DNA from 4 places in the Mesorhizobium sp. SEMIA396 genome. Region 4 is predicted to be linked to each of the others. Evidence: riboswitches for the same ligand, from Rfam matches in the RefSeq annotation. Region 4 holds a riboswitch; each other region holds the start of a gene.

Region 1 (7,840 bases), on a different contig from region 4:
GGGATGACGTCTGTAGTAGAGAGCCACCGTATCGGGCATAACGTATTTTGTCTGGCTCTCAAAGATACGCAAAAGATAGTCGGTGTCCTCGGCCTGTTTGAAATCCTCGTCGAAACCTCCGGTGCGCTCGATGAGGTTTCGCGCAAAGATCCCGGCGGACAGGTGGATCCCTCGCACGGTGATGGAGTGGCTGTCGGCGGCCGGTTCCAGCGTCTCGCCATCTATCTTGTCGACCAACGTCATGCGCGAATAGGTCAGGTCCAGGCCAGGATCTTCTCCGAAGCAGGCGAGATCCGCCTTGAAGCGCCCTGTCGGGGAGATGTCGTCCGAATCGAGAAACGACACCAGGCCGGTCTGCGGCAGCAACTGCTTCAGCCCGGCATTGCGCGCCTTTGTGACGCCGCCATTGCTCTGCTGGAAAAGACGAATGCACGGGGCCTCGTCGATCAACGACCGTACGACGGCTGCCGAACCATCGGTCGACCCATCGTCGATGACGATGATGTCGAGATCGATGTCTTCGCGCTGCCTGAGCAGCGAGCGCAGCGCGAGGCCAACGAATTGTTCGCGATTGTAGACCGGCATGATGACGCTCAGCTTCATGGGCGTCTCCGGCAGCATTCCGGGCTTGGCTGATCCGACTTGATGGTGTCGAGCATCATAGCATCCGCCAATCGGTGGGACTCTTCAATTCGAAGATTCCCTGGACCTCTCGCCGTGCCGGATCGGCCTTGCGCCGCCGCATCGACTTGTGGATTGCACGCAAGTGGTTGCGGACCCTGCCGCTATGTTCCTTGGTGACATTTCCGGCATGGCGTCGGTAGTAGATCGCGACGGCGTCCAACAATTCGTAGTTCGGTCCCGCCTCGAAAACGCGCAGCAGATAGTCGGTATCCTCAGCCTGCTCGAAATCCTCATCGAACTCGCCCGTCCGGTCGACAAGCCCTCTGCTGAACACGGCGGCGCTCAGCGAAATTCCCCGAAGTGTCATCGTGCGGCTGGCGACTGCCGGTTTCAGCCGCTCATCGTCAATCCGCTCGACCAGCGTCATCAGCGAGTAGGTCAGCTCGAGTCCGGGGTCTGCTCTGAAGCGCGCGAGGTCCTTCTTGAACCGTCCGGCCAGCGAGATGTCGTCAGAATCCAGAAACGAAACGAACTCCGCATCCGGCGGCAGTTGCCGCAGCCCGGTGTTGCGCGCCCTGGCTACGCCCATGTTGGATTGCTGGAACAGTCGGATGCAGGCGTTTTCGCGCATCATCGAGCGCACGGCCTCAGCAGAGCCGTCGGTCGAGCCGTCGTCGATGACGATGATGTCGAGATCGGCGGCGTCCCGCTGCCGCACCAGCGAGCGCAATGCCGAAACGACATAGCGCTCACGGTTGTAGACGGGCATTATCACGCTCAGTTTCACGAAGCGCCCCGCGTGAGAAAGTCCGCAATCGTACCGGCTATCTCCTGTGGCTGCGTCCCCAGCGACAGACGATAGCACGGCAGCAGGCGGGTCAGGTCGCTGAAGAAGCGAAAGCCGCTCTCCCGCTCGCCCGGCATCTGCGCTATGCCCGACGGCGCCAAGGCAATCATGGCATCCCTGCGCGACACCGGCACGATCGAACTTGCCTCGCCTCCGCCGATATGTGGCACCAGCAGCGCGATGATGTCCAGAGTTTCGGGCACCGGCCGAGGCGCGATGTCATCAATGTGAAAAGCATGCTTGCCTTGCCAGTTGAGCGGACCATGCGCTTTCAGCCGATGCTTCAGCCCAAGCCGAACGAACCCCTGGGGATCCTGTTTGAGTGTTGAAAACAGTGGGCGGGCAGTCACGCCGTTGGAGAGGTCGACCAGCACATAGTCGTCGCCGACGCTGTCCAGTCCGTTGAGGAGGCCGGCGGCGACGGTTCCGGATTTCCCGGCCCCGCCCGCGCCGGCCAGCAGCACGCCCCTGCCCTTAGTCCCGAGCGTCCCCGCATGGGCCAGCCGCATGCCGCGTGCCGCATATTCCCAATGCAGGAAAGCCCGCAGCGGCGCTCCCGGCTCCCACGGTGGAAAGGCATCGGCCGAAGCCATCAATTGCACGCCAACGCGACGTTGCGGATCATAGAACTGCCAGAAATCCAGGTCGTGAAAATGGTTGCCGCGCAATCCGGCCTCCGCCAGCCGGGTGGCGAAGCCATGCTGCGTGAAGGGCCCCTGGCCCCAACTGACCGGTGCCGCGATGCCGTCTATGCCGGGATGTGCGACGAAGACGCGGCAGCTGTCGGCAGGCGTTCGGTTGCCCGGAGCCGTGACAAGGCCATGAGCGACGGCATCCGCCAATGCGCCGACGCTGACATGCGCGGTCAGATCCAGATGCGGCAAGCTCGCCTTGCAGGTCAGCGGATAATGCGCGGCGCTGCTTTCTGCTTGCGCCAGGACATGGCGTGCGTAGTCAACCAAGTTTTCGAGAGTGACGTTCGGCATGGGTCTGCCTGTTCCGGAGCTGCCCGGCAACGAGAACCTGATGGGCGCTTCAGTTGGCCTGCTTCACCGCGGGCCAGCCGAGGGGCTCCTCGACCTCGTGGATGGGATCGACGACAATGAGATCGGCGAGATCGTCATGGATGTCGACCTTCAGGGGCTCTCTGGCAGCGGCGAGCTGAGCCAGCAATTCGCTTGGAGCCGGTCTTGCCACGCCATCGGTTACGGCCGCCAGCAAACCGAATTCGAGCAATTGTGAAACAAAGCCGTCAATCGCGGCGGCATCGAGGGCGCCAATGCCGGTCGCGGCGCCGACCAGTTCGGAGGCAGGCACGCCGGACGACAGTGCATCCCAAAGTCTGCTGCCTGAATCAGAGAAGCCGAAATATTTACCCGTGGTCAGGTCAAGAACGACGGCTTCGCCGTCGAAGGATTCAAAGACGATATCCTTGCTGGCAATGGCATAGATGCCGGATTGTCGCATGTTTGCTCCCCCGCCGAGCAGGCCGCGGAGATGATCTTCGGGCCTACGGTCAACCCCACCGTTGCAGGCGTCTAACCATTTGCAGGGTTTTTGGCAAGATGGCGCAGGCTCGGGGGCGAGCGCAGCCGGTCACGCTTCGATTTCAAGCGCAGAAAGCGGCTTCGAGCAACAGGCGAGGATAAAGCCGTCCTCGATTTCGTGATCGAGGATGCCGCCATTGTGACTCATCTCGACATCGCCCGCGACCTTCCTCACCTTGCAGGTGCCGCACAGGCCGAACTCGCAGGCGGCGGGAATCCGCACCCCAGAGGCGCGTGCCGTCTGCAGCACGGTCTGGCCGGCGACGCATTCGGCATCGACATCGGAAAGCGAAAACCGGATCGGTGTCACGGCCTCGACGGCAGCAGCAGCGCCGTCCTCCGCCGGCGGCGAGAACGGCGCCGGGATTTCCTCCACGGCAGGCGCAGCAAAGCTTTCCTGATGGTATTTCGCCATGTCGAAGCCGGCGGCGTCCAGCATGCCGCGCACGGCGCGCATGAAGGGATCGGGGCCGCAGCAGAAAATCTCGCGCTCGCGGAAATCGGGCGCCAGCAATGGCAGCCGGATCGCGTCGATGCGGCCCATATGGCCGAACCAGCCCTCGCGGCTCGACCGCTCCTCGATCATGAAGCCGAGCGACAGGCCGGGCATGCGGCTGCCGAGCAGCTCGAGTTCCTTGCGGAAAATGATCTCTTCCGGGCGGCGCGCACAGTTGACGAAGCCGACATCTGTCCATGGCGCACAGTCGTTCAACCAGCGCAGCATCGACATCATCGGCGTCACGCCGGAGCCCGCCGAAATGAACAGATATTTGGCCGCCGGGTGGCTATGCAGCGAAAAATCACCGGTCGGCCCATAGGCCTTGACGTGCGAGCCCGGCGTCAGATGGTCGAACATCCAGCGCGTGCCGGTGCTGCCCGCCTGCGCCTTGACCGTCACCGCGATCGAGAATGGCCGCGACGGCGAGGACGACAGCGTGTAGGTGCGCATCAGCGGCCCGTCCAATGTCGGCAGTTCCAGCGTCACGAACTGGCCCGGCTTGTAGCGGAACCAGGTCTGGTTGTCGGAGCGGAAGGTGAAGGTCTTCACGTCCGGCGCTTCGTCGCTGACGCCGATCACTTCCAGCACCTGCAGCCGGTCGTTCCAGGGCGTCATCTGGTCGAGATGGCGATAGAGGCCAAGGTCCGTCATCGCATTCATCCTCTTGTCCCCTGGGCTAGGCGACGCTGCGCAGGGCCGGCCGGCCGCCTTCGGCAAGGCGCGGCCCGATGAACGACGTGTACCACTCGACGAACTGGATCACGCCGCCCTCATGCAGCTCCGAATAGGGGCCTGGTTCGTAGGCCGGCGACAGGATGCCGAAGGCGTTTTCCTCGACGATGCGGCGGTCCTGGTCGTTGGTCTCGGTCCAGACATGGGTGAGCTCAGCGAGGTCGTAGTCGACGCCTTCGACCGCATCCTTGTGGACGAGCCATTTCGTCGTCACCGCGGTTTCCGTGGCACTGATCGGCAGCACGCGGAAGGTGACGGCATGGTCGCCGAGGATATGGTTCCAGGTTGTCGGATAATGATAAAGCAGCAAGGAGCCGATGCGGTCGGTTGAAACGCTGTCGGACAGGTTCTTCTTCACCGCCCGTTTTCCCGTCATGGTGTAGCTGACGGCATCGCGCAGCAGCGGCGCGCGGGTGGCGCGGTACTGCCCTGCCGGATCGATGCGGAATTTGCTCGGCAAGCCTGATGCCTCGCATCTGGCCCAGTGCGCGACCATCTCGGGGTCGCTGTCGGCGCCGTTGACGCCGGTCACGGTCGGCGCCTCGGGGAAGGTCTTGCACAGCTCAGGGTGATTGGCGACGCAGTGGTAGCACTCGCGGTTGTTTTCCCAGACCAGCTTCCAGTTGCCCTTCTCGATGATCGTGCTCTCAAAGGCGATCTTTGCCTCACGCAAACGGTGCGGCAAAAGATAAGGTTCGATCATCGCCCGCATCGGCGCGAAATCCGCCGGCTCCTTGGCCAGGCAGATGAAGATGTAGCCGCCGACGCTCTCGCAGGCGACCGGCTTCAGGCCGAAATCACTCTTGTCGAAACCGTCGGCCATCTGGCGGGCAAACAGCAGGCGGCCGTCCAGCTCATAGGTCCACTGATGATAGGGGCAGACGAGCTTTGCCGCCGTACCCTTTTCCGCGTTGCACACGCGGCTGCCGCGATGGCGGCAGGAATTGTGGAAGGCGTTGATCTTGCCTTGCTGGTCGCGGACAAGGACGACCGGATAGTCGCCGATCTGCACGGTGATGTAGCTGCCCGGCTTCGGCAGTTCGCAATCATGGCCGATGAACAGCCAGTCGCGATACCAGATCAGCTCCATGTCGAGCTTGAAGTAGTCTGGATCGGTGTAGAAGGGCTGCTCCAGCGAAAAGCCTTGCCGGCGCCCCTTCAGGAGCCTCAGCATGTCGTTGCGGGTATCCATGTCCTGTCCTCGTTTCTAAGGACTGAACTGGTGGTGATGGAGGAAGGATTGAAACGCAGGCCGGCTAGGTGCCGGAAGCGCTATCCACCTCTTGACCGCCCACCGCGATCAGTCGAGTCTAAAAATCTCGGGCTGGTTTCCGGGCTCTGGAGTTGTCCTTGCGGACCATCGCGACACCTTCCCAGGCAGTTGCCCAGTGGTCTCCCGTTGCGACTTGAACTCCACCACCGTTGCGGGGGCAGCGCCGGATTCTGACCGGCTTCCCAATTCTCCGCCTCGTCGTCACGAAGCGGCACCTGAGATGGGTATGATCTAACCACGATCGCTGGCGCGCCGTCGGCATGAAAACGACATCGTATCCATGCGGCGCGACACGGCATGCGAAACGTCACCGCAGATCGTCGCGGGCCGAAATCCCGCCTCCCGGGCGGCCATTTGCCGGCTGCGATCTTCCCGAGTCCGACCCTTGGCGGGGGTCAAAAAAGGTTAACGGTTTCGAAAAGTGACTATTAGCTTGACCTAAAATCGAACCGAACGGTTCGTTTCTGTTGACGGTGCGTGCAGGACGGTGTGAACGCCGGGCCTTTGAAACAGTCAGTGATCCATCGGATGGTTAAACTTAACATGCTGATATAGAGAGGAAAAATGTATCTCTAGATTCCCCTGGCACAATTTCAAGGTGTGGATTCATGGTCCACACGGAACAACTTCGTGATTGGAAAAGGCGGGGTTGCCCTCCCACATCGGGGCTGTCCGAACGACGCGATTTCATTTCCAAGACACGCCGCTAGACGGACGGAAAAAGACGATACTGGAGTACAAAAATGAAAAAGATCATTCTCACTGCCGCAGCCCTTCTGGCCATTTCCGGCAGCGCCTTCGCTGGTAGCGACCACTACGGTTCGAACGCCGCGGCAGCCACTGCTGTCGACAGCTCGTACACCGCTTCGACCAAGAAGTCGGAACCGGCTGCTCAGGCGCCTGCCCAGGGTGCTGACCACAACCTCTTCGGCAACAACTAACAGCCGATTCCCAGTCGACGGCGGGCTCGCCCGCTGCCCTGGCGAAATTCAGACATTCGAAATTCAGACATTCAGGAGTATTTAAGATGAACAAGATCCTCATTGCTGCCGCCGCCGTTCTGGCCATCACCGGCAGCGCTTTCGCGGGCAGCGACAACTACGGTTCGAACGGCGCCAACCAGCCTGCCGCCGCTGTGGACCAGTCGTACACGGCTTCCACCAAGACCTCGGAACCGGCTGCCCAGACACCCGCTCAGGGCAGCGATCGTAACCTCTTCGGTCGCTAAAACCAATTTCGCAAGCGACGGCAGCTGTGCCTGCCGTCTGGCGAAATCCAGAATTCAGGAGACTAAAATGAACAAGATCCTTATTGCTGCCGCCGCCGTTCTGGCCATCACCGGCAGTGCTTTCGCCGGCAGCGACAACTTTGGCTCCAACGGCGCCAACCAGCCTGCGGTTACTTCGGTTGACAGCGCGCATACGAGCTCGGTCCGCAACAGCGGTGGCCTCGTCGAGAAGCTGCTCAATTCGTCGGGCGACGTAGAGAAGTCCGCTCCTCAGGGCAGCGACCGGAATCTCTTCGGCCGTTAACAGTCGAAGCTGATCTTCAAAAAAAGAGCGGCGGGCCTGGCCCGCTGCTCTTTTTTGTCCAAGACGCGGTTCTGCCTCAGGCCGCCTTCGCTTCAGCCTCATGAAGGGCAAACGACCGTCCGTCAGCGTCGAAGAGATGCAGGTCCTCGCCATTGGCGCTCAGCCGCAATGTCGAACCGCGCTTGACCTCGACATTGCCGGGCAGCTTGGTCACCAGCGGCAGGTCGGCGCGACCGATGTCGACATAGACCAGCTGCACCTCGCCGAGCTGCTCGACATAGTCGACCGTCCCCTCGAACAGATAGTCCGCGCCGCTGGCGATGATCAGGTCCTCCGGCCGCACGCCAAAACTCACCGCAGCGCCCTTTGCCGAAGCCGGCGTCGCGATCGGCACGGTTGCCTTGCGTCCGCCGACATGGCTGACGACGGTCGGATTGCCTGATTTGTCGATGGTTGCGGGCAGGATATTCATGGCCGGCGAGCCGATGAATTGCGCAACGAACAGATTGCCGGGCTTCTTGTAGAGGTCCATCGGCGTGCCGACCTGCTCGATATGGCCGTCCTTGAGCACCACGATGCGGTCGGCGAGCGTCATTGCCTCGACCTGGTCGTGGGTGACGTAGATCATGGTCGTGTTGGGCATCGATTCCTTGAGCTTGGCGATTTCGATGCGGGTGGCGACTCGCAGCGCCGCATCAAGGTTCGAAAGCGGCTCGTCGAACAGGAACACCTTCGGATTGCGCACGATGGCCCGGCCGATGGCGACGCGCTGGCGCTGGCCGCCCG
Region 2 (7,840 bases), on a different contig from region 4:
TGGATTCTGTCGCGCGTTAGCGTTCGGAATTAGCGGAGACGTCTATTCCTTCGTCATCCTAGGGTCTCCGCGACGGAGCTGCGCTCCTGCTTCGCCCTAGGATGACGAGGTTCGCAAGACTTAGGCTAATCGCCGAAGTGTGCACCTGTCAAACCTCTCCGCGATGGAAACCAGGGGCGCCAGCTCAGATCCAGCGGCGCACGCGTTTGGCGTAGTCGCGGTACTTCTTGCCGAATTTTGCCGCCAGCACCTTTTCCTCGCCTTCGATCGCCATTTTCTGCGTGGCATAGGCGGCGATGAACGCGAGTGGCAGGAACCACACGATGCCCGAGACAAAGGCGACCCCGATCAACAGCAGGGTGTTGGCCAGATACATCGGATTGCGGGTGATGCCGAAGGGACCCGTGGTGACCAGGTGATCGGGCACAGCGTTCGGGTTCAGCGTGGTCTTGGCGCGGACCATGGTGCGGATCGCGGTGACCCAGAGCGCGGCGACGGCAAACAGCGCCACCCAGCCGGTGGCGAAAAGAATATCGCCCAGGAGGTCACCGATCCAGGGCAGGGGATAGAGCAGGCCCAGCGCGATGCTGATGGCGATGGCGGCGGTGTAGATCAGCGGCGGCCACGGTATGAGCCCCGGCTTCGGCTGGTTCTCGGTCATTTGACCCCTTCCTCCATCAACTTGCTGTCGGTCTTGGCGGTACACATGCCGGCGAGATCGGACAGATGCGTCTTCCATTCCGCAGTCTGGTCGTTGTTGTAGAGCCGATCAAGCGTTGCCTCGCCCTCGAGCGTATCGAGCATGCAGACACAGTAGCTCGTACAGAACTCGGTGTCGCGCGACTGCTCGCAGGACAGCTGGCAGGTTTTGAGGAAATTCACCTGCGGGGTTTCGACCTGTGCCGGCATGATCTGCGAGAACAGCCACATGCAGCCGATCAGCAATGGCTGGTGGATCAGGTAGAACGCCAGGCTGTGCCGGCCGATAAAGACCAGCGGGTTGGCCCAGCGACCGGGCGCCAATTCGGCAAGCCGGGCAAGTACGCCTGAACCGGCGGCAAGTTTCGTCACCGCGATGCCCGCAAGCACGGCGCCGAACCATGGAAACAGCGGAACGTAGTCGTTGGAGCGTGGATTGTTCGCCGACAGGCCGACCCACCACAGCCATGGGTGATCGAACGCCTCGAGGCGCAGATAGACAGGCGCCGCGATGACGAGCGCGGCGACGACAAGCGTCAGCAGTGCCGGCAGCCGCAGAAAGGCGAGGCCGAGCAGGCTGGCCAGCGCGATCTCGTGCAAGATGCCGAAGAAGATGAATCCATCCGGCGTGGCGATACGGGTGACGACCGATATCGCGATCGCGGCTCCCGCGACCATGGCGAACCGCTTCCAGAAGCCGTTCCAGCGGATTTGTCGGCCATGGGCGAGGTACAGACTGACGCCGACCAGGAACAGGAAGGTCGAAGCGATGCAACGCGCGTAGATCTTCCACCAGCCGAAGGCGGTCAGGCCGGGATCGGTGTAGCCGAAGAACTCCAGATCCCAGGTGAAATGGTAGCTCGCCATGGCGATCAGCGCGATGCCGCGCACGATGTCGATAGCGACGATGCGCTTTGGTCGATCCGGAACGGGTGCGGTCGGCGTTTGGATGCTCATGGTCTCGCATTCTGATTCAGCCCCGCTGGAGGACTATCACGGTTGCCCGGCACAAAAGAAGACCGGCAACTCTGCCGACAACCCGGATCAGCCGCGGCATTGGGCCAGTGCAGGGAAGCCTTTGGCCGGCTTCGCTTTTGCCGGATGCGCGTCGGTTTCCTCTTATTGGCGCTGGGATCGCCACGTCAGATTTGACCCGGTGAATCTGCTTCGGGGAAAGCAATGTCCACCCATGTGCGCCATCCAATCTGGCTGCCGGCTCTCAAGGCCGCGGACGCGCGCACCTTCGCGTCGCTCTATGCGGTCGAATCCTTCGCCCGCGCCACGGTGTCGAGCGTCATCCCGATCCAGGCCTACGAGATCCTGCACAACGAGCAGATCGTGTCGATGCTCTACACAGTCGTGGCGATGCTCGGGCTGTCGGTGACATTGTTCATGCCGATGCTGATCCGCCGTTTTGCCCGGCGCTGGGTCTACACGGCAGGCGCCTGCCTGCTGGCCGTCGGCTCGCTGTTCTTCGTCACCGACACGCTTGCCGGGCAACTGGCCGGCATGCTGTGCCGGGTGATGGGCGCCAGCGCGCTGTCGATCACGCTCAACCTCTACATCATGGACCACATCCGCAAGACCGACTTCATGCAGGCCGAATCGCTGCGCATGGCGTGGTCGATGCTGGCCTGGACCGGTGGGCCGACGCTCGGCATCTTCCTCTACACGCGCTTCGGCATCTATGCCGCGCATGGTACGGTCGCGGTGTTCGCGTTTGGCCTGCTGGCGCTGTTCTGGACCTACCGCCTCGGCGACAACCAGTCTATCCGTCCGGGCAAGACGCGCCCCGTCAATCCGCTCGCCAATATCGGCCGCTTCGTGGCGCAGCCCAGGCTCAGGCTGGCTTGGCTGATCGCCTTTGGGCGCTCCTGCTTCTGGACGACGTTCTTCGTCTATGGGCCGCTGTTCATGGTCATCACAGGTGAGGGCAAGCTGGCCGGCGGCCTGCTGGTTTCGGCCGGCAACGCGCTGTTGTTCATGGCGATTTTCTGGGGCAAGGCAGGAAAGCGCTTTGGTGGCCGCGGGACCATGACATTCGCCTATTTCGCCATGTCGGCCGCGCTTTTGGCGGCGGGCTTCGTCGGCGAAACCGTGCCGCTGCTTACCGGCGCCTTCCTGCTCTGCGGTGCCTTCTTCACCATTGCGCTCGACGCCCTCGGCTCGACCGCCTTCATGCGCTCGGTGCGCTCCTATGAAAGATCTCAGATGGCAGCGGTCTACCGCACCTATCTCGACTTTTCCGAGTTGACGCCGCCGCTGGTCTATTCAGTGGCGCTGGCCTTCTTCGGCCTGGGCTCGGTGTTCGTCACGCTCGGTCTGCTGGCGGCGGTCTGCGGCTTTGTGACGTGGCGCTATCTGCCAAAATCACTTTGACCTTCATGGCGCATTCGCAATGGTCACCGGCGGAATTTGGTTTGCCGGAAGCGAGGATTCTGCCTATAGTCACCGGTGTCGCCGGTTCCATTTTGGAGCCAAGAGGGAATGCGGTGAGGGCGAATTTCGCCCAATGCCGTGGCTGCCCCCGCAACTGTGTGCGGTAGTCCTCTCCATAAACCACTGAGGATTTTTTCTTCGGGAAGGTGGGGAAGGACGCTGATCCGTGAGCCAGGAGACCTGCCGGCGACAGGAAACTGACTTCGATGCCCTCGGGTGGAGGGCGAAAGGACAAGACATGACTACCGCTTCCGTCTCCCTCGGCACCTCCGTCTCCTCGCAGTCGCGCTTCATGCAGCTCGCTCTTGCCGCGCTGCTCGGCGTTTTCGTGATGGGCTTTGTCGGCTTCTCGCATATCGATGCGGTCCACAATGCGGCTCACGACTATCGCCATTCGATGGCGTTTCCCTGCCACTGACGAGGGGCTGACATCATGAACCTGTTTCGCAACGTCGTGTTCATCGCGGCGATCGCAGGGCTCGTGGCCGGCGTCGTCCTCGCCTGCCTGCAAGCCTATGCCACCGTGCCGCTGATCCTGAAGGCGGAAGTCTACGAACAGGCGGGCGGCGGGCATCACCATGACCATGCCGCTCCGGCCGCAACGGATAGCAATGCCATGAGCACAACTGCACCGGCGGGAGATGCCATGAGCTCTGCTGCCCCGGCGGCGGAAGCCGCTCCGGCAGACGAAGGCTGGGCGCCGGCAGATGGTTTCGAGCGTTTCGCCTTCAGCGTGCTTGCCAACATCGTCACCGGCATCGGCTTCGCCTTGATCCTGGTCGCGGTCTCCGAATTCGCCGGCGGCATCGGTGGCTGGCGCCAGGGCGTGTTCTGGGGCCTGGCCGGCTTCGCCGTGTTCACGCTGGCGCCTGGCCTCGGCCTGCCGCCGGAACTGCCGGCCATGCCGGCCGCCGATCTCACCCAGCGCCAGATCTGGTGGTGGGCGACGGTGGCGGCAACCGCTGCCGGTCTCGGCCTGATCGCGTTTCGCAAGTCGCTGCCGCTGGCGATCCTTGCCGTCCTTTTGATCGTCGTGCCGCATGTTGTCGGTGCACCGCAGCCCGACAGTTACGAAACGGCGATTCCGGAAGGGCTGCATCACCAGTTCGTGGTGGCGGTGACCGTGACCAATCTGGTGTTCTGGCTGGTGCTCGGCGCGGTCGTCGGTGTGGTGCGTGGCCGCTTCACCGGCACCGCGACCAGCCTGCGCGACAGCTTTGCCTGATCGCAAGACACTGACCTTCCTCATCGGCGGTGCGCGCTCCGGCAAGAGCGCGCACGCCGAAATTTTGGCGACCGCCTTGCCGCCGCCCTGGACCTATATCGCCACGGCGCAAGCCTATGATGACGAGATGCATGAACGCATCGCGTTGCACCGATCGCGGCGCGGCGAAGGCTGGACGACCATCGACGCACTGCTCGATCTCGCCGGTACGCTTGCCGCCTTGCCGGAGGATCGGCCGGTGCTTGTCGACTGCCTGACGCTGTGGCTGACCAACCACATGCTGGCCGAACACGATTTCGAGCTGGAATGCCGGCGATTGACGGAGGTGCTGTCGCGGCCGCGCGGGCCCTGGTTCGTGGTGTCCAATGAGGTCGGACAAGGCATCGTGCCGGACAATGCACTGGCGCGCCGGTTTCGCGATGCCGCCGGCCGGCTCAACCAGCAGGTCGCCGCCGTCGCCGATACGGTGCTGCTGATGGTGGCGGGGCTGCCGCTCAAGGTGAAATGACATGACCGACATCGACGATAAGGACGAAGAGCGCCATCGCGCCAAGATGGCCAAGCGCAAGGCTGTGCAGGATGCCGAGGTGGCGAGCAAGACGGTCGAGAAGGGATTGCTGATCGTCAACACCGGTCCCGGCAAGGGCAAGACCACGGCTGCCTTCGGCCTGGCGCTGCGGATGCTCGGCTACGGCAAGCGCGTCGGCGTTGTCCAGTTCATCAAGGGCAAGTGGCACACCGGCGAGAAGGACGCCTTCGCCGCCTTCGGCGACCGCGTCGTCTGGCACGCGATGGGCGAGGGGTTCACCTGGGAAACGCAGGACCTGAAGCGCGACATCGCCGCCGCCGAAGCCGCCTGGGCCAAGGTGCTCGAACTGATGGCCGATCCGTCGATCAGCCTGCTGGTGCTCGACGAACTGAACATTGCGCTGCGCTACGACTATCTCGATCTCGACAAAGTGGTTGCGGCGTTGAAGGCGCGGCGTGAGGGCCTGCATGTCGTGGTCACCGGCCGCAACGCCAAGCCGGCGCTGGTTGAGGCCGCCGACCTCGTCACCGAAATGGGCGTGACCAAGCACCATTTTTCCGCAGGCGTGAAAGCGCAGCAGGGGATCGAGTTCTGAGCGTTTCTTACCCTCCCCACAAGGGGAGGGTGAAGTAGATCACGCCACGATGACCATGACCGCGACCAACCCAAACAGCGCGATCAGCAGATAGTCGGCGACGCGATAGAGTTTCAGCGCTCGCCTTATGTCGACGCTGTCGGCCTCGCGCCGCCCACCTTCGCCCATGAAGACGTCGTCCACGAGCACGCCGCCGTAGCTGCGCGGCCCGGCGAGCGCCAGGCCGAGCGCACCGGCCATCGCCGCTTCCGGCCAGCCGGCATTGGGTGAGCGGTGTTTTTTCGCGTCGCGCCACACCGCATGCCAGGCATTTTTCGCATCAGCGCCTTTGACGAAGAACGCCGCCAGCACGATCAGCAGCGCCGTCAGCCGCGACGCCGGCAGATTGATCCAGTCGTCGAAGCGCGCCGCCGCCCAGCCGAAGGCCTCGTGGCGCGGGGTGCGGTGGCCGATCATCGAATCGGCGGTGTTGGCGGCCTTGTAGGCGGCGCCGCCGGCCAGGCCGCCGACGCCGGTCCAGAAGGCGGGGGCGACGATGCCGTCGGAGAAATTCTCAGCCAGGCTCTCGATCGCGGCGCGGCAGACGCCGGCCCTGTCGAGCGTTTCAGGGTCGCGGCCGACGATTCGCGAAACGGCAAGGCGGGCCAGAGCGAGGCCACCGGTGTCGAGCGCGTCCGCCACAGCCTCGACATGCTCATAGAGGCTCTTCTGCGACAGAAGCGACGTTGCCAGAAGGGCAGTGATGACCAGGCCCATGGGAACGAACCAGAACAGGATCTGCACGCCCAGGCCAATTATCGCCGGCACCAGCACGATGACCAGCAGCGCCTGGACACCACGCTTGCGACGCAGCGCGTCGGGATCAGTGGCGCGGTTGAGCCTGCGGTCGAGAAAGGATATCAGCCTGCCGAACCACGTCACCGGATGGCCGATGGCGCGAAACAGCCAATCGGGGTAACCGAGGGCGAATTCGACGGCCAATGACAGGAAAGCGATCAGGACTGACATGAAGCTTCTTAATGGGGCGGTTGTGGACCATGGTGGAAGTCTTGGCCGCGCGAGGGCGCTTTTCCCCAACGCCCTGCTGCCATTCGTCGACCTCTCGACCGGTATCAATCCGCACTCCTACCCGCTTTTCGACCTGCCCGCCACCTCGCTGTCGCGGTTGCCGGAAGCCGCGCGCACGCGTGAGCTGACAGAGATCGCTGCCAGTGCCTATGGGGCGCCGTCGCCAGCCAATATCGTGGCGGCACCGGGCACGCAGATCCTGTTGCCGCGCGTCGCCTCGCTGATTACCCCCGGAAGGGCGCTGGTGCTGGGTCCGACCTACGCCGAACATGCCCGCGCAGCAGTGATCGCCGGGCACGCGGTGACCGAGGTCGGCGATTTCGCTGACCTGGCGGACGCCGACCTTGCCATCATGGTCAATCCGAACAATCCAGATGGACGTGTCATCGCGCGCGACCGGTTGCTGGCTCTGGCTGCCGGATTGCGCGCCAAGGGCGGGCTGCTGGTTGTCGACGAGGCGTTCATGGATGTTGGGCCGCGCGAGCATAGCCTCTGCGGCGATGTCGGCCAGGGCGGCGTCGTCGTGCTGCGCTCGTTCGGCAAGTTCTTTGGTCTGGCCGGCCTGCGGCTCGGTTTTGCGCTTTCCGATCCTGTGACGGTCGAACGGCTGGAAACACAATTCGGGCCATGGGCCGTCGCCGGCCCGGCGCTGGAATACGGCATTCGCGCGCTTGCCGATATCGGCTGGCAGGACGCGATGCGGGCGGCGCTGGCTGATGAATCGGCGCGGCTCGATGCGCTGTTCGGCCGCTTCGGTATTCCCGTTATGGGTGGCACCACGCTGTTCCGTTTTCTTCGCCTACCGCATGCTGCCGATTTGTTTGCCGCGCTCGGCGGGCGCGGCATTCTGCTTCGCCATTTTGCCGATCGGCCTGACGTTCTGCGCGCCGGCCTGCCGGGGAGTGAGGAGGAATGGCAGCGGCTCGAGACCGTTCTTGCCGAATGGGCGTCGCGGCGCGAGCTTCAATCGAAGGGTTCGAAACAATGATCCATGTCTGCTCGCTGGCAAAGATCGAGGAAACGGTGGCCAGGAGCGGCGCCGACCGCATGCTGTCGCTGCTTGCCGCCGGAACGGCGGTGGTCCGGCCGGCCTCGATATCGAAAGAAAATCATCTGCATCTGGTCATGCATGACATCGCGGCGGCGCAGGACGGCATGACCATGCCCGGCGAGGAGCATGTCCGCAACCTGCTCGATTTCGCGCGCCGCTGGGACCGGGCAAGGCCGATGCTCGTGCATTGCTATGCCGGCATCAGCCGCTCGACGGCTTCGGCCTATATCATCG
Region 3 (7,840 bases), on a different contig from region 4:
CTTGGCTTGCGCCGCTTCGCCTGGGTTGGAGACGATGAAGGGATAGACGACGGGCAAGGCGCCGGTGACGATCTCGGGAAAGCAGTTCTCCGAAAGCGCAACGGTCTTGCCCGGCAGCCATTCCAGCGTGCCATGCGCGCCGACATGGACCAGCGCGTGGACGCCGAGCGACTTTCGCAGCCACAGGCCGAAGGCGATCAGCGCATGGCGCGGGGGCAGCGTCGGATCGTGGTAGTCGGCGCGGCGGTCGGCGGAGCGGCCGCGATCCGGGGCGAGGGCGATGGTGACGTTGCCGAAGGTGGTGGCGCGGAAGGGGAAACTTCGGCGCGAGGCGCCCCCCTCTGTCCTGCCGGACATCTCCCCCTCAAGGGGGGAGATTGGCAGTTTTGACGCTCCGCCCTCTCCTGCAACACTGGAGGTTGGCGAAACCGGTAATGACAGCGCAATCTCCCCCCTTGAGGGGGAGATGTCCGGCCGGACAGAGGGGGGCGCCTCGCGCAGACCCGTCTCATCTTCCACCTTCCCCCAAGCGGCTTCGACCGCAGCGATTGCCGCAGTCGGCAACTCCGTCGAGAAGGCAATGTAGTTATCTAAGGCCAATCCAGTATCGCTGGCTTCCAGCAAATCCAGCAACCCACGCGGCGTCTCCGGAATTCCCTCAACACCATAATCCTGTCCCTTCAGGTCATGCAGAATGGCCAGCACGCTGGACGGCACGTCGAGGCCGACGGCATAGCCGGTGCGGCCGGGGGCGCTGGGATAATCCGGCATCAGGATCGCCAGCTTGCGCTCGGCGCGGGGCGTCTCCTGCAGGCGGATAAAGGCCGCGACGCGGTCAGCCACTTGCGCCACGCGATCCGGTTCCGGCCGGTTGGCGAAAGCGCGGTGGCCAAGTGCTGGATCGATCTCGCTCTCGCCCTTGAAGGAAATGGCGCCGGCCAGGATGCGGCCGTCGAGCTCGGGCAGCACGACATGCATGGCAAGGTCGGCGGGCGCCAGGCCGCGCTGGTTGCTCTCCCAGATGTCGCGGCGGGTGGTGGCGACGATGACCTGGAAGACCGGCACGCCGGCGCGGTCGAACAAGGTCTCATTGCCCGGTTCGGCACCGGACGCGAAAGCGGTAGCGGTGACGATGGCGGCGGGTTTCAGTGAGGCGAGTGCTGTTTCCACGAAGGCCAGGGATGCCGGGTCCTTGAGGGTGGAGACGAAGATGGGGACCGGGTTGATGCCGCGCTGTCGCAGAGCTTCAAAAAGTGCGTCGATTGGCGCGACATCGGCGGCCAGCAGCATCGAGCGGTAGAACAGGATAGGCACGACCTTTCCCTCCCCCTCGAGGGGAGGGTGGCCCGCAGGGCCGGGTGGGGTCGGTACGACCGGACGCGGCGTTTCTTTGAGTCGGCGCGCCTCGGAGAGGACCCCACCCCCGGCCTGCGGCCGGACCCTCCCCTCGAGGGGGAGGGGGACGACGCCGCGGCCGGGTTCGTAGTAGCCAGCTTTGGGCACGGCGACCGGTTCGATGAAAGGCGCATCCTGTCCCGCCAGCCGTGCCAGCCTCCGCACCAGCGCGCTCATATTCGCCGGGCCGCCCTCGCGGAAATAGTCGAGCAGGCCGTCCAACTGCTCGCGCGGCAGCGTCGAGGCTTCGATCAGGCGCAGGTCCTCGTCGCGGCATTCGCCGGGCAGCAGCGCCAGTTTTATGCCGCGTTCGCGGGCAGTCGAGGCGAGCTGGTCGCAGCCGTAGCGCCACCAGTCGTAGCCGCCGAGGATGCGCACCAGGATGATCTTGGCGTGGCGGGCGACGCTGTCGACCCAGAGGTCGACGGACATCGGATGGCGCAGGTCACGCAGTGCGGCCAGCCGCATCGAGGGCAGGCGGCCGGCATCGGCCTTCCAGGCTGCCGCCAGTCCGGCGAGGTCGCTGTCGGTGAAGGACAGGGCCACGATATCCGCCGGCGTCTGCCGCAGATCGACCGGCTCGGCGAGGTCGTCGAGCGAGGCGGATGTCGTGGTGAGGATGTGCATCGCGACCCGTGTCCGAAATCAGCCGGCGAGTATACGCTCGATCGCCGGGCGGTTCAGCCCCTTCAGGCCGATGACGACGAGGCGCGAACGGCGGTCGTCCTGCGCGGTCCAGGCGCGGTCATAGTAATGATTGACGCGCGGCCCGACGGCCTGCAGCAAGAGCCGCATCGGCTTGCCGCCGACCTCGACGAAGCCTTTTACGCGCAGCACGTTCTCTTCTTCGGCGACGGTGGCGACGCGCTTCGCCAGTTCATCGGGATTGGCGATCGAGGCAATGTCGACAATGAAGGTGTCGAAGTCGTCATGCTCATGGTCGAACGCGCCGTCATGGTGGGACTTGCGGTTTTCGATGTCGTCCTCGACGGCCAGACCGAGCCCGAGCAGCACCGAGGGATCGACCTTGCCATGCGACGTCGGCACGATCTTCACCGCGCGGGCGGAGTGTTCGCCAATGATGGCGTTGGCGCGGGCGGTACCGGCGGCGTCCATCAGGTCGCTTTTCGACAGGATGATCAGGTCGGCACAGGCGATCTGGTCCTCGAACACTTCTTCCACCGGATCGTCATGGTCGAGCGTCTCGTCCCCGGCGCGCTGCGCCTGCAGGGCGTCCATGTCGTTGGCGACGCGGCCCTCGGCCAATGCCGGCCCGTCGACCACGGCGATGACGCCGTCGACTGTGACGCGGCTCTTCACGCTCGGCCATTGAAAGGCCTGGACCAGCGGCTTGGGCAGCGCCAGGCCCGATGTCTCGATCAGGATGTGGTCGACCCTCGGCGTCAGCGCGAGAATACGGTCGAGCGCCGGGACGAAATCGTCGGCGACGGTGCAGCAGATGCAGCCATTGGCCAGTTCGACGATATTTTCCTCCGGACAGGTGTCGATGCCGCAGCCCTTCAGGATCTCGCCGTCAATGCCGATGTCGCCGAATTCGTTGACGATGATGGCAATGCGCTTGCCGCCGGCGTTTTCCAGGAGATGGCGGACCAGCGTCGTCTTGCCGGCGCCGAGGAAGCCGGTGACGACGGTGCAGGGAACGCGGGAGAGGTTCGCAGGCGAATCTGGGGCAGTCATGGTCAGTCCTTCAGCATGTCGAGGGGAGGGATGCGGGCAACGAGGCCGCGCTTCAGGCTATCGGGACGGCCACGCCAGGGAATGAGACCGTCGGTCGAGGTGGCGAAAAGCTTGGCTCCGGTGACGAGGTCGGCGCCGCTGGTCTCGGTCAGGTCGCCAAAGACATAGCTCCAGCAGCCGTCGCGCAGGATGGCGGCGCTGAGGCGCCGCTTGCAATTGCCAAGGCATTCGACGCTGCGGATGCGGATGTCGTCGCCAGATGCGGCGCGGCGCGTATCCTCCGCCAGCAATTCGCCGGCGCGGGGATGGGCGTCGGAGCCGGTCTCATTGCGGCAGGAGGCGCAGACAATGATGGTGACGCCGGCCAAGGCATCATCATGGCCGGACGAAATATCCGCTGTGCCAGCCGAAAAACTGCTGTCGTGGTCCAAAGATCGGGCTCCTTGCCCGGAAACCCGCCGGGCGATCGGATTCTAAAGTCGCAGACGGCAGGTCTCCTGGCTCGCGGGTCATCGCCTTGGGTAGCCGCCTTCCCGGGAACTCCCAGTGGCTTTCGGCCTTGGCTCTTCGCTTACAGTTGCGGGGACAGCCGCGGATTTGGGATTTTGCCCCGCACCGCATTCCCTCTTAGCTCTTGCCGTTGCGGGCAAGAGACCATCTGAACCGGATTTAGGCTTTTGCGAGCGGCGGTGTCAACGCGAGCTTACGACATGGCGATGTCGGCCAGCGCCGGACCCAAATCGCCGGCCGGGGTCACTTCCATGCGTTCGAGCCCGAGCCAGCCCTGCATCTGCTTCAATTCCTCGAACAGTTCTGCAGCGGTTTCAGGTGACGCCTTGGGCTCGGCGTAGGCCGCATGGACCCGCAGCACGCTGGCCGGACGATCTGCCTTGAGGTCGACGCGTGCCACGATCCTGTCGCCGAGCAGGAACGGCAGGACATAGTAGCCGTATTGCCGCTTGTCGGCCGGCGTGTAGATCTCGATGCGGTAGTGGAAGTCGAACAGCCGCTCTGTGCGCGAGCGTTCGAAGACGACAGGATCGAACGGCGCCAGCAGGGCGCGGGCCTCGACTTTGCGCGGCAGGCGGGCATCCCGGTGAAGATAGGCCGGCTTGTCCCAGCCTTCGACGCGCATCGGCAGCAATTCGCCGGTTTCAACCAGTTCCTCCAACCGGCCTTTCATATCGGCCGGCGACAGGCGGAAATAATCGCGCAAATCGCCTGAAGTCGCCACGCCGTGGGCGCGGGCGGAAATGCGCAGCAATTCGCGGTGCGCGTCCTCAGGCGTGGGCACTGGGAGGTCGAGGACCGCCTGCGGCAGCACGCGCTCGGGCAGATCATAGAAGCGCTCGAACCCGCGACGGTGCGCCGTGGTGATGCGTCCGGCCCAGAACAGCCATTCGAAGGCATGCTTGGCGTGGCTCCAGCCCCACCAGCCGCCCGAGCCTTTCTGGCCTTCGAGCGCGGAAGCGGCAATCGGGCCGCGCTCGGCGACCTGGCGGTAAATCTCTTCGATATAGGCGGCGTGCTCGCGGCCCCATTTGGCGAGGCCCAGATACATTTCGTCGCCGCGCTCGGCGCGCTGCATGCGCCAGCGCATCAGCGGGTAGGTCTCGACCGGCAGGAAGGACGCCTCGTGCGCCCAGTATTCGAAAACCGTGCGCTTACGCGTCACGGCCGCGTTGTCGAGCAGCGAGAACGGGTAGGGACCAAGGCGCGAATAGAGCGGCATATAATGAGCGCGCACCACCGCGCTGACGGAATCGATCTGCAGCAGGCCGGTGCGGGAGAGGGTGCGGGCAAAATGCCGGCGGTCGGGCGTGCCGGTCGGGCGGGGATCGAGAAACCCCTGGGCGGCAAGCGCGATGCGACGGGCCGTGGGGAGCGAGATCTTTTCCTTCATGCAGGCATCACTTTGAAGTGTTTGACCGAGGGTCGAATGGCTGATTCCAACCCATGCTAGCAGGGTTTTGGCTGCATCCATGTCAGGAGAGAAAAGTGGAGTAAAAAGCGAAGGAAATCAAACAGGAGCGGATCGGACCAGTTTGCCGCGATATGCCGTCCAGGTCGGTGTTTTGAACAAGGTTTGACTTGCTTCGCTGGAAGTGCTGCGCTAACCCTCGCCGCGTTGCAGCATAGGCCCTTAAAACGGTTCAGCGGTTAAACTGTCACGCTTCCGCATTAGGGTCCGGTGCTGTAATCAAAGTGGATTGCGCCAACGGAAAGCCGAGCATGAACGCACTCTTGAGCTCATACCTGCCCATCGTCCTGTTCATAGGCGTGGCGCTGGTTGTCGGCCTGGCGCTGCTGGCCGCGCCCTTCCTGGTGGCCTACCGCAATCCCGATCCCGAAAAGCTTTCCGCCTACGAGTGCGGTTTCAACTCGTTCGACGACGCCCGCATGAAGTTCGACATCCGTTTCTACCTGGTGTCGATCCTGTTCATCATCTTCGACCTGGAAGTGGCCTTCCTGTTTCCGTGGGCGGTGTCGTTTTCGAAGATCGGCATGCTCGGTTTCTGGTCGATGATGGTGTTTTTGGCGGTGCTGACCATCGGCTTTGCCTATGAATGGAAAAAAGGAGCGCTGGAATGGGATTGAACGACAGTTCAGGCACCCTCGTCGCGCCGAAGCCCAAGGGTATTATCGATCCCAACACCGGCAGGCCGGTGGGGGAGGACGATCCCTTCTTCCTCGAGATCAACAACGAGTTGGCCGACAAGGGCTTTTTGGTCACTTCGACCGAGGCGCTCATCACCTGGGCGCGCAGCGGGTCGCTGATGTTCATGACCTTCGGCCTCGCCTGTTGCGCGGTCGAAATGATCCACACCTCGATGCCGCGCTATGATTCGGAGCGGTTCGGTGTCGCGCCGCGCGCGTCCCCGCGCCAGTCCGACATCATGATCGTCGCCGGCACGCTGACCAACAAGATGGCGCCGGCGCTGCGCAAGGTCTACGACCAGATGCCGGAACCGCGCTACGTCATCTCGATGGGCTCCTGCGCCAATGGCGGCGGCTACTACCACTACTCCTATTCGGTGGTGCGCGGCTGCGACCGCATCGTGCCCGTCGATATCTATGTGCCCGGCTGCCCGCCGAGCGCCGAAGCGCTGCTCTACGGCATTCTTCTCTTGCAGAAGAAGATCCGCCGCACCGGCACGATCGAACGGTAAATCCATGACCGCATCCCTGAGCGAACTGTCGAACTATCTCGGCGAGAAGCTGATCGGCCGCGTGAACGAGGCTGATATCGCCTATGGCGAACTCACCATCCATGTCGAGCCGCGCGATCTGGTCGAGGTGATGACCTTCCTGCGCGACGATGCGCGCTGCCAGTTCATCTCGATCATCGACGTCTGCGGCGCCGACTATCCGTCGCGGGCCAAGCGTTTCGACGTCGTCTATCATCTGTTGTCGCCGAAGCAGAATGTGCGCATCCGCGTCAAGGTGCAGGCCGACGAGGAAACCATGGTGCCGTCGATCACCGGCGTGTTCCCCGGCGCCGACTGGTTCGAGCGCGAGACCTATGATCTCTACGGCGTGCTGTTCTCGGGCCATCCCGATCTGCGCCGCCTGTTGACAGACTATGGTTTCGAAGGCCATCCGCTGCGCAAGGATTTCCCGCTGACCGGCTTCGTCGAGGTGCGCTACGACGATGAGGCCAAGCGCGTTATCTATGAGCCGGTCGAGCTCAAGCAGGAATTCCGCAATTTCGATTTTTTGTCCCCGTGGGAAGGTACGGATTACGTCCTGCCGGGTGACGAGAAGGCAAAGCAGTAAATGGCTGAAACCTCCGTCCGCAACTTCAACATCAATTTCGGCCCGCAACACCCTGCGGCGCACGGCGTTTTGCGCCTTGTGCTGGAGCTGGACGGCGAAGTCGTCGATCGCGTCGATCCGCATATCGGGCTCTTGCATCGCGGCACCGAAAAGCTGATCGAGGCCAAAACCTACCTGCAGGCGATTCCCTATCTCGACCGGCTCGACTATTGCGCGCCGATGAACCAGGAGCACGCCTTCGCGCTCGCCGCCGAGCGCCTGCTCGGCATCGAAGTGCCGAAGCGCGGCCAGCTGATCCGCGTTCTCTACTGCGAAATCGGCCGCATCATGTCGCACATCCTCAATGTGACGACGCAGGCGATGGACGTCGGCGCGCTGACGCCGCCGCTATGGGGCTTCGTCGAGCGCGAAAAGCTGATGGTGTTCTATGAGCGCGCCTCCGGTTCGCGCATGCATGCCGCCTATTTCCGTCCCGGCGGCGTCCACCAGGACCTGCCGCAGAAACTGGTCGAGGACATCGGCAAGTGGATCGACCCGTTCCTGAAGTCGATCGACGACCTCGATCAGCTGCTGACCGGCAACCGCATCTTCAAGCAGCGCAATGTCGACATCGGCATCGTCTCGCTGGCCGATGCCTGGGCCTGGGGTTTTTCGGGCGTGATGGTGCGCGGTTCGGGTGCTGCCTGGGACCTGCGCAAGTCGCAACCCTATGAATGCTATTCGGAAATGGATTTCGACATTCCGATCGGCAAGAACGGCGACTGCTTCGACCGGTACCTCGTGCGCATGGAAGAAATGCGCCAGTCTGCGAAGATCATGCGCCAGTGCGTCGATCTCCTGCTCGGCAAGGAAAGCACCGGGCCGGTGTCGAACCTCGACGGCAAGGTGGTGCCGCCCAAGCGCCAGGCGATGAAGCGCTCGATGGAAGCGCTGATCCATCACTTCAAGCTCTACACCGAGGGTTATCGCG
Region 4 (7,840 bases):
GGACCAACGCTGGCTGGTTACAAGCGAAGGCGCTTTCAGCTACCTGGCACGCGACTTCGATCTGCGCGAAGCCTATCTGTGGCCGATCAACGCCGACCAGCAAGGCACTCCGCAACAGGCGCGCAAGCTCATCGACCTGGTGCGCGAGAACAAGATTCCGGTGGTGTTCAGCGAAAGCACCATTTCGGACAAGGCGGCCAAGCAAGTCGCGCGCGAAACCGGAGCCACCTATGGAGGCGTTCTCTACGTCGATTCGCTGAGCGAGGAAGACGGCCCGGTTCCGACCTATCTGAAGCTTCTCGAAACCACCGTCGAGACTATCGTCCAGGGGTTCGGCGGGTGACCGGGGTTCGCACCGCGCTCGCTCCGGACAGCGTCCAGGGCAGCCATGATCGAACATCGACCGGTAGCGGCCGGGTCGTTGCCTCCATCGACGTGGACGACGTCACCGTCAGCTATTCAAGCGGGGTCACGGCCGTACACTCCGCCTCTTTCAGGCTCGGCGCCTCCACCATCTGCGCGCTGGTCGGCGTCAACGGCTCCGGCAAATCGACGCTGTTCAAGGCGCTGATGGGCTTCCTGACGCCGTCGACCGGAACAGTGCTTATCGCCGGATTGCCGGTCCACGCAGCGCTGAAGCGCGGCCTGGTAGCGTATGTGCCGCAGAGCGAGGATGTCGACTGGAACTTTCCGGTGCTGGTGGAAGATGTCGTCATGATGGGCCGCTATGGCCACATGAATTTTCTGCGTATCCCACGCAGAGCCGATCGCATGGCGGTCGACGCGGCGCTGGAACGGGTCGGCATGACCGATTTTCGCAAGCGCCAGATCGGCGAACTGAGCGGCGGCCAGAAGAAGCGCGTGTTCCTGGCGCGCGCTCTGGCGCAGGGCGGCGAGATCATCCTGCTCGACGAGCCGTTCACCGGCGTCGACGTGCAGACCGAAGCAGCGATCATCGATCTCCTTCGGTCGATGCGCGACGACGGCAAGCTGATGTTGGTGTCGACGCACAATCTCGGCAGCATCGTCAATTTCTGCGACCATGTCGTCATCTTCAACAAGACGGTGCTGGCCTTCGGACCGACAGAGACAACGTTTACGCAAGCCAATCTTGCGAAAGCTTTTGGCGGCGTGCTGAGGCATCTACGCCTCGGCGGCGCCGATCTTCACGACGACCCCGACGCTCGCCACCTGACCGTGCTGACCGATGACGAGCGCCCTCTGGTGCTTTACGGCGAGCGCGATCAAGAGAAGATGATGAAGCCCGACAGCGGATCGCCAGCCCCGTGATTGACATCCTGCTGGAACCCTTCACCTACAACTACATGGCCAAGGCCATCTGGGTCAGCGCCCTGGTCGGCATGGTCTGCGCGTTCCTGTCCTGCTATCTCATACTCAAGGGCTGGGCCCTGATGGGCGACGCGCTTGCCCACTCGGTGGTGCCGGGCGTTGCGGCCGCCTACATGCTGGCCCTTCCCTATGCCGCCGGCGCATTCGCCTCCGGCCTCATCGCCGCACTCGGCATCACCTTGGTGCGGCGCGTGACGCAACTTCGCGAGGACGCCGTGATCGGCCTTGTCTTTACAACGCTGTTCGCTGGCGGGCTGCTGATTGCGTCGATCAGTCCGACCTCCGTAAACATCCAGTCCATCGTACTCGGCAACATCCTCGCAATCTCCGACGAGGATGTAACCCAGGTCATCCTCATCGCAGCGGTTTCGCTGGCTGTATTGGGGCTTCGATGGAAGGATATGATGCTGGTGTTCTTCGATGAGAACCATGCGCGCGGCGTCGGCCTGAATCCGTGGCGGTTGCGGGTCCTGTTCTTCGTGCTGCTCAGCGCCTGCATCGTCGCCGCGCTCCAGACCGTCGGCGCGATCCTCGTGATCGCGATGGTGGTAACGCCTGGTGCCACCGCCTATCTGCTTACCGATCGGTTCGGCGTCATGATCCTGCTCGCGATGGCGATCGGCGCGGCGACGAGCGCGGTCGGCGCCTATCTCAGCTTCTTTCTCGATGGCGCGACTGGCGGACTGATCGTGGTGCTGCAGACCGTGGTCTTTCTGACTGCCTTCGTCTTCGCACCCAAACATGGCCGTCTCGCCGCGCGCCGGGCGGCACGTGCCGCATCCCAGGTCGCGTCATGATGACAATCTGGTCCTGGATCGCCGAACCGCTCAGCCATGAGTTCATGCGTCGCGGTCTCACCGTCGCCATTCTGGTCGGCGCCATCTGCGCGGTGTTGTCCTGCTATCTCGTCCTGAAGGGCTGGTCGCTGATGGGCGACGCCGTTTCGCATGCCGTGCTTCCGGGTATTGTGCTCGCCTATATCGCCGGGATCCCGCTTGCCTTCGGCGCATTCGTGGCAGGGCTTGGCTGCGCTTTGGCGACGGGCTACCTCAAGCAGCACAGCCGGATCAAGGAGGACGCAGTCATGGGCATCGTCTTCTCAGGCATGTTCGCGTTTGGCCTGGTTCTGTTCGTCAAGGTCGAGACCGACCAGCATCTCAATCATATCCTGTTCGGCAACATGCTCGGCGTCCAGTGGCGCGACGTGATCGAGGCGGCGATCATCGTCGTGCCGGCGATCCTCATCGTTCTGGCAAAACGCAAGGATCTGCTGCTCTATTGTTTCGATCCGGCCCATGCGCGCGCGATCGGCCTGCCCGTCAATCTGCTGCATTTCGGGCTCTTGACGCTGCTCGCGTTGACCATCGTGGCCTCGCTGAAGGCTGTCGGGATCATCCTTGTCATCGCCATGCTGATCGCGCCGGGAGCGATCGGTTTTCTTTTGACGAAGAGCTTTGAGCGGATGCTCGCCATTGCTGCCGCGGCCGCCATCGGGTCGAGCGTCGTGGGAACGATCCTCAGCTATCACATCGACGCAGCCACGGGTCCGACCATCGTCGTGGTTCAGGCCGGCGTTTTTTTGCTTGCCCTGTTCCAGTCGAAGCGCCCAAAGCAACAGGTGCAACTGGGCATTTCGGGAGAGTAATCGCGACCCTGACCGAGGCCACGCTTAAAGCCGGTTGCGGATCAGCATGGTGACGACGAAGAACGCGCCGACCGAGCTGGTGATGATGCCGATCGGCAGTTCCTGCGGCGGCAGCAGCGTTCGGGCCAGAAGGTCGCTGGCCAGCAACAGCACCGCGCCGAACACGGCGCAGCTGGCAACCAGGCGCAGGTGCAAGGGGCCCGCCAGCGGCCGCGACAGATGCGGGATCATCAGCCCGACGAAGCCGATGACGCCGGCGACCGAGACCAGGATCGCCGTCGAGAAGGCGGCGACGAGAAAGGTCATCCTTCGCATCCGCGCCACCGGCACGCCCAGGCTTTCGGCGGCGTTTTCGCCGGCCAGGAAAGCATCGAGCCGGCGGTGGTTCCACAGCGCGTAAGCCAGGATAGTGCCCGCACCCAAGGCGCCGAGCCAGATATTGTCCCAGCGCGCCAGGCCGAGCCCACCCATGGTCCAGAACAGCACGGAGTGCGCGGCGCGCTGGTCGCCGGCAAAGACAAGATAATTGGTCAAGGCGGTGAACATGAAGGACACGGCAAGGCCGGCAAGGATCAGCCGCTCCGGGCCTTGCCCCCTCACCCGCGCAACCAGCAGCAGGACGACACCGGCAGCCAATATGCCGCCGGTGAAGGCCGCGACCGGCAATGTCCAGATGCCGAAACTGTCTCCGAAGACGGTGATGACGGAAACCGCACCCGCGGCGGCGCCCGACGACAGGCCGAACAGGAACGGGTCGGCAAGGTCGTTGCGGGTCACCGTCTGCAGCAGCGCACCGACGACGCCGAGACCGGCCCCGACGCAGATGGCCAGGATCGTGCGCGGCAGCCGCAGGTCGACGACGATCTTGCCTACCGGCCCGGACACGTCGTGCCCGCTGAAGCCAATCGCACGGCCAAGCGAGGCAACGACGTCGGCCAACGGAATCAACGTCGAGCCATAGGCGATCGACAGCAGAGCGAGAGCGGCGATCGCCGCCGCTCCCACCAGCATGGCCAGTGCGAATGCCGGATGGCGCAAACCTGGAAATGCGTCGTGTCTGTCAGGACGCGTGCGACGCACTTCCAGGATCTTTTGCTCATGCATGTCGTTGCCCCAAAACCGCTGCGCACTTTTGGGCGACAGGCATCAAAACGCTTCCGGATGCATGGCCTTGGCGATTTTGTCGATCGCTTCGATATTGGCGGGTCCGGGTGTCAGTTCGGCATAGCGCAGGGCGACGAAGCGCTCGTTCTTGACCGCGTCCGTTTCTTTCATCGCCGGGTGGGACTTCAGGAAATCAAGCAGTTTCCTGTAGCCGCCGCCGTCCTGGTAATCGAGCAGGATGAGGAATTGCGGATTGCGCGACGCCACCGTTTCCCAGTCCGTGTTGCCCCAGCTGGTCTCCATGTCGCCCATGATGTTGTCGCCGCCGGCGGCTGATATCATGGCGCTGGGGATGGCGAACTTGCCTGCTGTGAACGGTTTGTCCTCGCCGGAATCATAGAGAAACACTCGCGTACCCTTGCCGTTGCCGACCTTGGCGGTGATGTCGGCGAGCTGCTTCTTCCAGCCGGAGACAAGCTTCTCCGCCTCGGCCTCCTTGCCGAAAATCTTGCCCAGCTTTTCGACGTCGCCATAGAGCAGGTCCATCGAGGCGGCTGGGCGGCTCTTGTCGAGATGGACGCAGCTTTCCGTCAGCACCAGCGTCTTGATGCCGTGCGGAGCAAGCGTATCGGGTGTCACCTCGCCGCCCGGCTTCATGCCGTAATACCAGCCGGCGAAGAAGAAATCCGGCTCGACCGCGACGAGGTTTTCGAGCGTCGGATATTTCGGCGCCAGTTCCGGGATCGAACCCTGCTCGGCCTTGAATTCGGGACCCACCTTGTACCATCCGGTGATGCCGGTCAGGCCGACGATCGACGGCTGCAGTTTCAGCGCGAAAGCCATCTCGGCCATGTTGAGATCCTGGATGACGGCGCGCTTCGGCGGCGCATCGAAGGTCAGCGGCTTGCCGCAGCTGTCGACCGTGACCGGGAAGGCCAGGGCTGTCGAGGCCAGCAGCGAGAAGACAAGCGAAAAGGCCAGGCGTTTCACGGGTTTGCTCCTTGTGGATGGGATTGGGTCGACTACGAGATGGCTTCAATCACGTCGGCGGCGCGGCACGGTTCGGCACATCGAACACCGTCAGTTCGCGGTCTTCGGTCGGATGGCGCAGACGCAGCACATCGATGCCGAAAATCTCGCGGATCAGCTTTTGGGTCAGGGCTTCGCGCGGTGCGGCGAGCGCTTGCAGACGGGCATGGTTCATCACCGCCACCCTGGTGGCGAACGGTGCCACCAGCGCCAGATCGTGCAGCACCGCGATCACCGTCATCTCGAAGCCTGCCACGAGGTCGAGCAGTTCGCCGCGGGCACGCGGGTCGAGATGGTTGGTCGGCTCGTCGAGGAACAGGATTTTTGGCTGCTGGGCGATGGCGCGCGCAAGTTGGGCGCGCTGGCGCTCGCCGCCCGACAGCGAGCCGATGGTGCGGCCAAATAGCGGCAGCAGGCCGGTCCGGCGCAGTGCATCGACGACGATCTCGCGCTCCTCGCTCCTGCGCCGCAGCCCGGCGTGCGGAACCCGGCCAAGCTCGACATAGTCGATCACCGCCAGCCGCGGATCGGGCTGGTCGGTCTGGCCGACCACGGCAATGTGCAGCGCCCGTTCGGCGGCTGAAATCCTGTCCAGGCGGCGCCCGCCGAGCTTCACCTCGCCGGAGCTCGGACGCAGCATGCCCGACAGCATGCGCAGCAGCGTCGTCTTGCCGGCGCCGTTGGGACCGATGATGGCAAGGCGATCGCCGGCGGCCACCGAGAAGCTGACCGCCTGAACCAGATCCCGCCCATTCGCCGTGACGCAGAGGTCACGGGCTTCGAGAAGCGCTACGGTCATCGGCTGCTGCCCGCCGGCTTGCCGGGACGGCAAAGCGTATATACGACGATGCGATGGATGGAGCCGTCCAACTTTCCGTCACTTTCCAAAACTGGCGACGGAAGGAAGCTGGCGAACCGGCCGACAAGACCGGGATTCGCGTTTCCTCCCGGCACACCCCGTCCGGTCAACTCAGTGATGGCAGGTCTCCTGGCTCACGGGTCGTTGCGCCATCCAGCCTTCCCAGCCTTGCCGGCCAGTGGCATTCACGGATTTTGCTCGCCGCTTACAGTTGCGGGGGCAGCCACGGTCTCGACCTGAGCAGGCCTCACCGTGTTCCCTTTTCACCCCTCGCCTTTCGACTCGGGGACCATCACCGCTTCAGCGTAGATTTGCGCCGATCGCTTCGCAATGGATTTCTCGGACGGAGTGGTGGGCCAGCTAAGGGAAACAGGCATCGCATGCTCTCTTTATGTAATAATATAACATACCTAAGAGATGACGCCGGTCGCTGTCAAGCGAAAGCTCATGGGGCGGTTGGCCGGATGGCGACCGGCATCGGCGCAGATTGCACGGGATGCGCAATTTCGATCAAACTGGCTGCGCCAGGAAACGGCAGGATGATCTGGCCAATGCGAGGAGAAAATGGACCCGACCGAGAAAGCGCTGTGGTTCGTCGAAAGCCATCTGCCGGAGGCGATCTCGCTTGATGATGTCGCGCAAAACAGCGGCGTGTCGCGTTTTCATGTGACGCGCGCCTTCGGCGCCGCCACCGGCCGGTCGGTGATGGGCTACATGCGCTCACGCCGGCTGACCGAGGCGGCGCGCAAGCTGGCGGGCGGGGCGCCCGACATCCTCGCCGTCGCGCTCGACGCCGGCTACAACTCGCATGAGGCGTTCACCCGTGCCTTCCGCGATCAGTTCGGCACCACGCCGGAACTGGTGCGCGCGCAGGGCACACTCGACAAGCTCGACCTCGTGGAGCCGATCCTGATGGACCAGTCCCTCCTCACCAATCTCGAACCGCCGCGTTTCGAGACCAGCCGGCCGTTCCTGATCGCCGGCCTCGGCGAACGCTGCAGCTGCGAAACCAGCGCCGCCATCCCGATGCAGTGGCAGCGCTTCGGCCCCTATATCGGCAACATTCCGGGCGAGACCGGCGACGTCGCCTATGGCGTCTGCGTCAACGGCGACGATGCCGGCAATTTCGACTACATCGGCGGCGTCGAAGTGTCTGACTTCTCCGACCTGCCCAGGGACTTCTACCGGGTGCGGGTGCCGGCGCAGAAATATGCGGTCTTTGCCCACCGCGAACACATCTCGACCATCCGCCGGACGGTCAACACGATCTGGAACAAATGGCTGCCGGCCTCCGGGCATGAGATCGCGGACGCGCCGGAATTCGAACGCTACGGCCCCGAATTCGACCCGCGCAGCGGCAAGGGCGGGCTGGAGATCTGGATACCGGTGAAGGCGTAGTCGGTCAGGCCATCGGCAACGCCGGCCAGCGATCGGCGATCCGGCCGCCGGAAAACACCGCGATCGACCCGAACTGCTGCAGCACGGCTTCGCTCTGCGTCGGCCTTAGAAACGCGTAGTCGCCGGGCTTTGCGGTCGCGTCGGCGGGCAAGCCCATGAATTGCTGGTTGGAGGACAGGCCGAGCAGCCCGTTCGCCTTCATGCCTTCTGGGAAGACCGGCTCGGCCATCCACTTGCCGCCATAGAGGTAGCAACCCTTGCGCGGGAACCGGCCGAGCGCCTGCAGCAGGCGGGTGACGGCCGGCGGGCCGGGCAGCATCGGCTCGACCATTTTCAGGATCGGCGTGGCGATGAAGGCCGCCGGCTGGAAGCCGTCGAGGCCTGGCGTATCGAAGTCGCTGGGCAGCACAAAGGCCGAGCCCATCGAGACCTCATTGGCCGCGCCGCCATGATGA

The links. Region 4 has a riboswitch for cobalamin ahead of NP503_RS07800 (ABC transporter ATP-binding protein). Riboswitches for the same ligand answer to the same signal wherever they lie in the genome.
Region 1: linked by a shared signal. The riboswitch ahead of NP503_RS09805 (aromatic ring-hydroxylating dioxygenase subunit alpha) and the one ahead of NP503_RS07800 (ABC transporter ATP-binding protein) in region 4 are both predicted to bind cobalamin.
Region 2: linked by a shared signal. The riboswitch ahead of NP503_RS22235 (CbtB domain-containing protein) and the one ahead of NP503_RS07800 (ABC transporter ATP-binding protein) in region 4 are both predicted to bind cobalamin.
Region 3: linked by a shared signal. The riboswitch ahead of NP503_RS22395 (DUF1636 family protein) and the one ahead of NP503_RS07800 (ABC transporter ATP-binding protein) in region 4 are both predicted to bind cobalamin.

What each region holds. Positions count from the first base shown of each region.
Region 1 is NZ_JANIFC010000003.1:73,596-81,435, reverse strand. It holds gene NP503_RS09830 (glycosyltransferase) at 1-603, opposite strand, end outside; gene NP503_RS09825 (glycosyltransferase family A protein) at 659-1,393, opposite strand; gene NP503_RS09820 (serine kinase) at 1,408-2,457, opposite strand; gene NP503_RS09815 (PqqD family protein) at 2,507-2,938, opposite strand; gene NP503_RS09810 (hybrid-cluster NAD(P)-dependent oxidoreductase) at 3,068-4,168, opposite strand; gene NP503_RS09805 (aromatic ring-hydroxylating dioxygenase subunit alpha) at 4,194-5,441, opposite strand; cobalamin riboswitch at 5,554-5,756, opposite strand; gene NP503_RS09800 (DUF680 domain-containing protein) at 6,266-6,463, shown strand; gene NP503_RS09795 (DUF680 domain-containing protein) at 6,550-6,750, shown strand; gene NP503_RS09790 (DUF680 domain-containing protein) at 6,818-7,054, shown strand; gene NP503_RS09785 (ABC transporter ATP-binding protein) at 7,131-7,840, opposite strand, start outside.
Region 2 is NZ_JANIFC010000009.1:240,391-248,230, reverse strand. It holds gene NP503_RS22250 (isoprenylcysteine carboxylmethyltransferase family protein) at 185-661, opposite strand; gene NP503_RS22245 (heparan-alpha-glucosaminide N-acetyltransferase) at 658-1,656, opposite strand; gene NP503_RS22240 (MFS transporter) at 1,879-3,078, shown strand; cobalamin riboswitch at 3,144-3,341, shown strand; gene NP503_RS22235 (CbtB domain-containing protein) at 3,377-3,556, shown strand; gene NP503_RS22230 (CbtA family protein) at 3,572-4,363, shown strand; gene cobU (bifunctional adenosylcobinamide kinase/adenosylcobinamide-phosphate guanylyltransferase) at 4,356-4,871, shown strand; gene cobO (cob(I)yrinic acid a,c-diamide adenosyltransferase) at 4,873-5,487, shown strand; gene cbiB (adenosylcobinamide-phosphate synthase CbiB) at 5,527-6,495, opposite strand; gene cobD (threonine-phosphate decarboxylase CobD) at 6,494-7,543, shown strand; gene NP503_RS22205 (tyrosine phosphatase family protein) at 7,540-7,840, shown strand, end outside.
Region 3 is NZ_JANIFC010000009.1:274,039-281,878, reverse strand. It holds gene cobN (cobaltochelatase subunit CobN) at 1-2,022, opposite strand, end outside; gene cobW (cobalamin biosynthesis protein CobW) at 2,041-3,093, opposite strand; gene NP503_RS22395 (DUF1636 family protein) at 3,096-3,524, opposite strand; cobalamin riboswitch at 3,563-3,767, opposite strand; gene NP503_RS22390 (winged helix-turn-helix domain-containing protein) at 3,797-4,996, opposite strand; gene NP503_RS22385 (NADH-quinone oxidoreductase subunit A) at 5,326-5,691, shown strand; gene NP503_RS22380 (NADH-quinone oxidoreductase subunit B family protein) at 5,682-6,263, shown strand; gene NP503_RS22375 (NADH-quinone oxidoreductase subunit C) at 6,268-6,870, shown strand; gene NP503_RS22370 (NADH-quinone oxidoreductase subunit D) at 6,871-7,840, shown strand, end outside.
Region 4 is NZ_JANIFC010000002.1:584,963-592,802, reverse strand. It holds gene NP503_RS07830 (metal ABC transporter substrate-binding protein) at 1-343, shown strand, start outside; gene NP503_RS07825 (manganese/iron ABC transporter ATP-binding protein) at 430-1,290, shown strand; gene NP503_RS07820 (metal ABC transporter permease) at 1,287-2,147, shown strand; gene NP503_RS07815 (metal ABC transporter permease) at 2,147-2,995, shown strand; gene NP503_RS07810 (iron ABC transporter permease) at 3,020-4,006, opposite strand; gene NP503_RS07805 (ABC transporter substrate-binding protein) at 4,142-5,089, opposite strand; gene NP503_RS07800 (ABC transporter ATP-binding protein) at 5,139-5,927, opposite strand; cobalamin riboswitch at 6,089-6,296, opposite strand; gene NP503_RS07795 (AraC family transcriptional regulator) at 6,552-7,385, shown strand; gene NP503_RS07790 (DSD1 family PLP-dependent enzyme) at 7,390-7,840, opposite strand, start outside.